Blastochloris viridis: one gene and its partner. The protein of the gene in region 2 binds, or shares a complex with, the protein of the main gene of each other region. Links are inferred from orthologs where the notes say so. Each region holds a gene or a part of one and is shown on either strand. Other genes may lie near its edges.

Evidence for each region.
Region 1: the proteins of rimM (region 2) and rpsS are in contact, whole or in part, in a crystal structure (PDB 3A1P), measured with the Thermus thermophilus proteins. The link is inferred for Blastochloris viridis from one-to-one orthologs. Residues at the interface, in WP_008632437.1 of Thermus thermophilus: Val4, Glu5, Ile6, Gly7, Arg8, Arg22, Gly23, Glu24, Val26, Leu84, Glu85, Glu86, Gly87, Arg88, Tyr89, Tyr90, Tyr91, Phe92, Leu94, Asp111, Ile112, Leu113, Asp114, Ala115, Gly116, Ala117, Gln118, Asp119, Val120, Ile122; in WP_011173711.1 of Thermus thermophilus: Lys28, Arg29, Leu30, Lys32, Thr48, Gln56, His57, Val58, Pro59, Val60, Tyr61, Thr63, Met66, Glu73, Phe74, Pro76, Thr77, Arg78, Arg81, His83, Gly84, Lys85, Glu86, Ala87, Lys88, Ala89, Thr90, Lys91, Lys92, Lys93.

Annotation. Positions count from the first base shown.
Region 1 is NZ_CP012946.1:1,508,860-1,511,928, reverse strand. The notes cover bases 106-2,864. They hold rpsS (30S ribosomal protein S19), read right to left. Parts: upstream 1,745-2,864; coding sequence 1,466-1,744; downstream 106-1,465. Other genes in these bases: BVIR_RS06690 (50S ribosomal protein L23), read right to left, coding at 2,610-2,864; rplB (50S ribosomal protein L2), read right to left, coding at 1,754-2,590; rplV (50S ribosomal protein L22), read right to left, coding at 1,067-1,453; rpsC (30S ribosomal protein S3), read right to left, coding at 343-1,050; rplP (50S ribosomal protein L16), read right to left, coding at 106-318. Also shown: more of rplP, read right to left, coding at 1-105; more of BVIR_RS06690, read right to left, coding at 2,865-2,906; rplD (50S ribosomal protein L4), read right to left, coding at 2,903-3,069. UniProt on the Escherichia coli protein: In the E.coli 70S ribosome in the initiation state it has been modeled to contact the 23S rRNA of the 50S subunit forming part of bridge B1a; this bridge is broken in the model with bound EF-G.
Region 2 is NZ_CP012946.1:205,580-208,705, forward strand. What follows is about bases 148-2,963. They hold rimM (ribosome maturation factor RimM), read right to left. Parts: upstream 1,939-2,963; coding sequence 1,357-1,938; downstream 148-1,356. Other genes in these bases: trmD (tRNA (guanosine(37)-N1)-methyltransferase TrmD), read right to left, coding at 148-680; BVIR_RS00980 (HAD family hydrolase), read right to left, coding at 677-1,360; rpsP (30S ribosomal protein S16), read right to left, coding at 2,239-2,592; ffh (signal recognition particle protein), read right to left, coding at 2,634-2,963. Outside these bases: more of trmD, read right to left, coding at 1-147; more of ffh, read right to left, coding at 2,964-3,126. UniProt on the Escherichia coli protein: One of at least 4 proteins (Era, RbfA, RimM and RsgA/YjeQ) that assist in the late assembly stage of the 30S ribosomal subunit.

The DNA of each region.
Region 1 (3,069 bases), 1.3 Mb from region 2 along the record:
GATCTCGAACAGGATGCGGCCGGGCTTCACCCGAACCACCCACAATTCGGGAGCGCCCTTGCCGGAGCCCATGCGGACTTCGGCCGGCTTCTTCGACACCGGCACGTCCGGAAACACTCGGATCCAGACGCGCCCGGCGCGCTTCATGTGGCGCGTCATCGCGCGGCGGGCCGCTTCGATCTGACGCGCGGTGACACGCTCCGGCTCCATCGCCTTCAGGCCGAACTGGCCGAAATTGAGCGAGGTCCCGGCGGTGGCGACACCGTGAATGCGGCCCTTGTGGGCCTTGCGAAATTTCGTTCGGTTGGGCTGCAGCATGGCTCGCCGTCCGTTTCCCTATCTTCAGACCGCCTGGTCGCGACGCGAGCGACCAGAGGACGGCTCGGCTTCCGCCAGGCGCTTGTCCTGCGCCATCGGGTCGTGCTCGAGGATCTCGCCCTTGAAGATCCACACCTTCACGCCGCAGGTGCCGTAGGTCGTGAACGCCGTGGCCTGACCGTAGTCGATATCCGCGCGCAGCGTGTGCAGCGGCACGCGACCTTCGCGATACCACTCCATGCGCGCGATCTCGGCACCGCCAAGACGCCCCGAGCAGTTGATACGAATGCCCTCGGCGCCCAGACGCATCGCCGACTGAACGGCGCGCTTCATGGCCCGGCGGAACGCCACGCGGCGCTCCAGCTGCTGGGCGATCGACTCGGCCACCAGCTTGGCATCGACCTCCGGCTTGCGGTTCTCGACGATATTCAGAACCACTTCCGATTTCGTCAGCGCACCGATGCGCTTACGCAGCTTGTCGATGTCGGCGCCCTTCTTGCCGATCACCACGCCCGGACGAGCCGAGTGGATGGTGACGCGGCACTTCTTGTGCGGACGCTCGATGATGATGCGCGACACCGCGGCCTGCTTCAGCTCCTTCTGGAGCTGACGCCGGATTTCCATATCCTCATGGAGCAGCTTGCCGTACTCGCCCTTTGTGGCGAACCAGCGGCTGTCCCAGGTCCGGTTGATGCCGAGCCGAAGCCCGATCGGATTGACCTTCTGACCCATGTTGCTCTCCGGCCTCTCACTCGGAGGCAGCCGCCTCGACCTGGCGGACGACGATGGTGATATTCGAAAACGCCCGCAAAATCCGTCCGACACGACCACGGCCACGCGGAACGAACCGCTTGATGACCATCGACTTGCCGACGTGGGCGTCGGCGACGATCAGATCATCGACGTCCAGATTGTGATTGTTCTCCGCATTGGCGATAGCCGATTCCAAGCACTTGCGAACGTCTTTTGCGATGCGCTTCTTCGAAAATTCGAGGTCGGCCAGCGCGCTCGCAACCTTCTTGCCGCGGATCAGGCCCGCAACCAGGTTGAGCTTCTGCGGGCTGACGCGCAGATTGCGCGCCTGGGCCATCGCCTCGCTATCTTTAAGTGTGCGCTCGCGCGCCGGCTTACCCATGACGACCTCGCCTCACTTCCGCTTGGCTTTCTTGTCGGCCGCGTGGCCGTGGAATGTCCGGGTCGGCGAGAACTCGCCGAACTTATGCCCGACCATGTCCTCGCTCACGTACACCGGAACGTGCTTGTTGCCGTTATAGACGCCGAAGGTGAGGCCGACGAACTGCGGCAGGATCGTGGAGCGGCGGCTCCAGATCTTGATCACCTCGGCGCGGCCCGAGCCGCGCGCAGCTTCTGCCTTCTTGAGCAGAAAGCCGTCGACGAACGGGCCCTTCCAGACCGAACGCGCCATCGCCAATCCTCACTTCTTCTTGCGAGCGTGACGGCTCGACACGATAAACTTGTCGGTCCGCTTGTTGCTGCGCGTCTTTTTGCCCTTGGTCGGGAAGCCCCACGGCGTCACCGGATGACGGCCACCCGAGGTACGGCCTTCACCACCGCCGTGCGGATGATCGATCGGGTTCATCGTCACGCCGCGGTTGTGCGGGCGGAACCCGAGCCACCGCGAGCGTCCGGCCTTGCCGCTCGAGACGTTCATGTGATCGGCGTTGGACACCGCACCGACCGTCGCGTAGCAGGCACCCGAGACCAAGCGCTGCTCACCGGAGTTGAGACGCAGGATGACGTAACCCTGGTCGCGACCGACGATCTGCGCGTAGGTGCCGGCCGAGCGCGCAATCTGCCCGCCCTTGCCCGCCTTCATCTCGACATTGTGCACGATCGTGCCGACCGGCGCCGAGCTGAGCGGCATGGCGTTGCCCGGCTTCACGTCGACCTGACGGCCAGCGATCACGGCGTCGCCCGGCGACAGCCGCTGCGGCGCCAGAATGTAGCTGAGCGTGCCGTCCTCGTACCGGATCAGCGCGATGAACGCCGACCGGTTGGGATCGTACTCGAGCCGCTCAACCGTCGCCGGCATATCGCGCTTCAACCGCTTGAAGTCGACCAAGCGGTAGGATTGCTTGTGGCCGCCGCCGCGGAAACGGACCGTGATCCGCCCCATATTGTTGCGGCCGCCGCTGGACGACTTGCCGACCGTCAGCGCCTTGACCGGCTTGCCCTTCCACAGCGTCGACCGGTCGACCAGCACCAACTGGCGCTGCGACGGCGTGACGGGCTTAAATGTCTTCAAAGCCATTTTCAGTCTCCCCGTCGCCTCACAGGCCCGTCGTCACGTCGATCTTGTGGCCCTCGGCGAGGGTCACGATCGCCCGCTTGACGTCGGACTGTTCGCCGATCCGGCCACGGAACCGCTTGACCTTGCCCTTGCGGACCAAGGTGTTGACGGCCTCGACCTTGACCTCGAACAGCTTCTCCACCGCTTCCTTGATCTGCGGCTTCGTCGCGGTCCGGGCGACCTTGAACACCACTTGATTGTTCTCGGACGCCATCGTCGCCTTTTCGGTGATCACCGGAGAGACGATGACATCATAGAGGCGCGGGTCGATGCTCATTTGAATCGCGCCTCCAGCGCCTCAACGGCAGCGCGGGTCAGCACCAGCTTTTCGCGCCGCAGAATGTCGTAGACGTTGATGCCCTGCACCGGCAGCACGTCCAGGTTCGGCAGGTTGCGCGCGGCGAGGCCGAAATTCGTGTTCACCTCGGCCCCGTCGATCA
Region 2 (3,126 bases):
GCAGCGAACAGGTCCGGCCTTCGCGCCTTCGTCAGCCGCTCGGCCTCCGCCTTCCGCCACGCCGCCACCTTGGCGTGGTCGCCGGAGGTGACGACCTCCGGGATGCCGCGGCCCTCGAACAGCTGCGGGCGGGTATATTGCGGGTATTCGAGCAGGCCGGACGAAAAGCTCTCCTCGGTGCCCGACTCGGCGTTGCCCATCACCCCGGGGATCAGCCGCACGCAGGCGTCGAGCAGCGCCATCGCCGCGATCTCGCCGCCCGACAGCACGTAGTCGCCGATCGAGACCTCCTGAAGGGCGCGGGCCTCGATCACGCGCTGGTCGACCCCTTCGAACCGGCCGCACACCACCACGACGCCGGGGCCGGCGGCGAGCGCGCGCACGGCCTGTTGCGTCAGCGGCACGCCGCGCGGCGACATCAACAGGCGCGGCCTGGGATCGCCTTCGGGCGCGATCGCGTCGATCGCCCGCGCCAGCACGTCGGCGCGCATCACCATGCCGGCGCCGCCGCCGGCCGGGGTGTCATCGACCGAGCGGTGGCGGTCGAGCGCAAAGCCGCGGATGTCGGTGGCGGCGAGCGCCCACTTGCCGTCGTTGAGCCCGCGCCCGGCCAGCGACAGCCCGAGCGGTCCGGGAAACGCCTCGGGGAACAGCGTCAGGATGTCGGCGCGCCAGCTCATGCTGCCAGTCCGGGCCCGGTCAACGCGGCGAGATCGAAGCCGGCGAAGTCAGGGCGGGTTTCGATGACGTGGGGATTGCCGGCGAACGCCGCCGCCGGCAGCGTGGTGGTCAGCGCCACCGCGCGCATGCCGGCGCGCCTGGCGGCCTCGACGCCGAGCGGGGCATCCTCGAACACCAGGCAGGCAGCGGGCTCGACCGCCATCAGCTCGGCCGCCTCCAGGAACATATCGGGCGCCGGCTTGCCGGGCAGGCCGAGCGCCGGCGATACCACGGCGCGAAAATGGCGGCGGATGCCCAAGCCATCGAGGATGAAATCGATGTTGGGCGGCGGTGCCGCGGTCGCTACCGCCATCGGCAGGCCGCGACGGCCGGCCTCGGCCAACAGCGCTGCGGTGCCGGCGGTGAGCCGGCGCTGCGGCAGGAACAGCTCGCGGTAGATCGCCTCTTTCTCCTCGCCGAGCGCGACCAAGTCTGCGCGCGAGCGCTGCGGCTCGAGGTCGGCCAGGATGTCGAGGTCGGTGCGGCCGGCGGTGCGGTCGAAGAAGCTCGGCTGGTCGAACGGCAGGCCGCGGCGGGCGTGCCATTCGCCCCACGCCGCGGTGTGGGCGGCCATGTTGTCGACCAGCGTACCATCCATGTCGAAGATCAGCGCGCGGACGGGGGAGGGCGAAACGCTCACGGGCGGGGGCTCCGGGATCGGCGCGGCGCCGGCGGCACCACGACGTCGGCTGAGGCGAGGGTGAGGTAGCCGGCGCCGAGGTCGACCGAAGGCACCATCGCTTTGGTGAACGGCACCATCTGGCTGGTTTTGCTGCCGGTCGGCGCGATGTCGAGAATATCGCCGGCGCCGAAGTTCTGCACCGCCACCACCTTGCCGACGATATCGCCGGACGGGGTGCGGGCCTCAAGGCCGATCAGGTCGGCGTGATAAAACGTCTCCTCGTCGTCGATGGCGGGGAGGCGGGCGCGGGGGACGAACAGATCGGTATTGCGATGCGCCTCGGCGTCGTCGCAGCTGGCGATCTCGGCCAGGCGGGCGACAAAACCCTCGCCGTGCGGGCGAAGGCTGGTGAGCGAGAAGGTGCGGGTGCCGGCCTGGTCCTCGAACGGTCCCAGCGTGCGGAGGGCGTCGGGGTCCTCGGTGAAGACCAGCAGACGCACCTCGCCGCGCACACCGTAAGTGCCGGCGATGCGGGCGACGCAGACGCGGGATTCGCCGGCCGCCGGCTCCGGTCGGGGCGGGATGTCGCCGGACATCGCGGAGCCTCCGTCAATCGAACGTGGCGTCCCGGGCGAGCGGCTTTGCCGTGACCCGGGACGACAGCTGGGCATTAGAGCATTCTCCGCAAAAGTGGGAACCGGTATTGCGGAAGAGAATGCGACAACTCAAAGACTTAGAACGTCCGCTTGTTTCAATCGGATCGGCGGACGCTCTAGACGGTTTCCGGGCGATCACGTCGTGATGTCCGAAAACAACCTCGCCGAACCCCCTTTGATCAGAAGGGATATTTCGGCGACCGGAGACCGAAACTCCGGCCTGATCGGCCGGATTTCGGATCACTCGGCGGCAGCGGCCGCCGCAGCGGCGGCCTCGGCGGCGGCGCGCTCCTGGGCCTTCTTCTTCGGCTTGGCCTTCTCGGGGTTCGAGCGGGCCTTGCGGGTCAGGAGGCCGGCGGCGTCGAAGAAGCGGGCGACGCGGTCGGTCGGCTGGGCGCCCTTGGCGAGCCAGGCCTTCACCGCCTCGACGTCGAACTGGACGCGGGTGCCTTCGTCCTTGCCGCGCAGCGGGTCATAGGTGCCGAGCTTCTCCAGGAAGCGGCCATCGCGCGGCGCGCGCTCGTCGGCGAGAACAATCGCGTAGTGCGGGCGCTTCTTGGTGCCGCGGCGGGCGAGGCGGATCTTGAGAGACATGTTGGCAGTCCTTTCCAATCTCGAACGTTAAGTCCAGGAAATCACTTCTTTTTCGTTCCGAACGGCAGGCCGGGGAAGCGCCCCGGCAGCCCCGGCAGACCGGAGGGCGGGCCGCCCGGCATGCCGCCGGGCAGCGCCTTGCCGAAATCCTTGGGCAGCTCCGGCATCTTGTCGGCGAACGCCGCCGGGCCGCGGCGCTTGAACTCTTCCAGCATTTCCGGCGTCGGCTGGGGCATGCCGCCGCCGCCGAAGCCCAGCGCCCGGCCGATGCCGGCCAGCGGGCCGCGCTTGGCGCCGCCCATCGCCTTCATCATGTCGGCCATGCCGCGGTGCATCTTCAGCAGCCGATTGACCTCCTCGACCTTGGTGCCAGAGCCGGCCGCGATGCGGCGCTTGCGGCTGGCCTTGAGCAGGTCGGGGCTGCGGCGCTCCTGCGGCGTCATCGAATCGATGATGGCGCGCTGGCGGCGGAAGGTGGCATCGCTCATGCCGGAGGCTGCGATCTGGTCCTTCATCTTGGCGACGCCGGGCAGC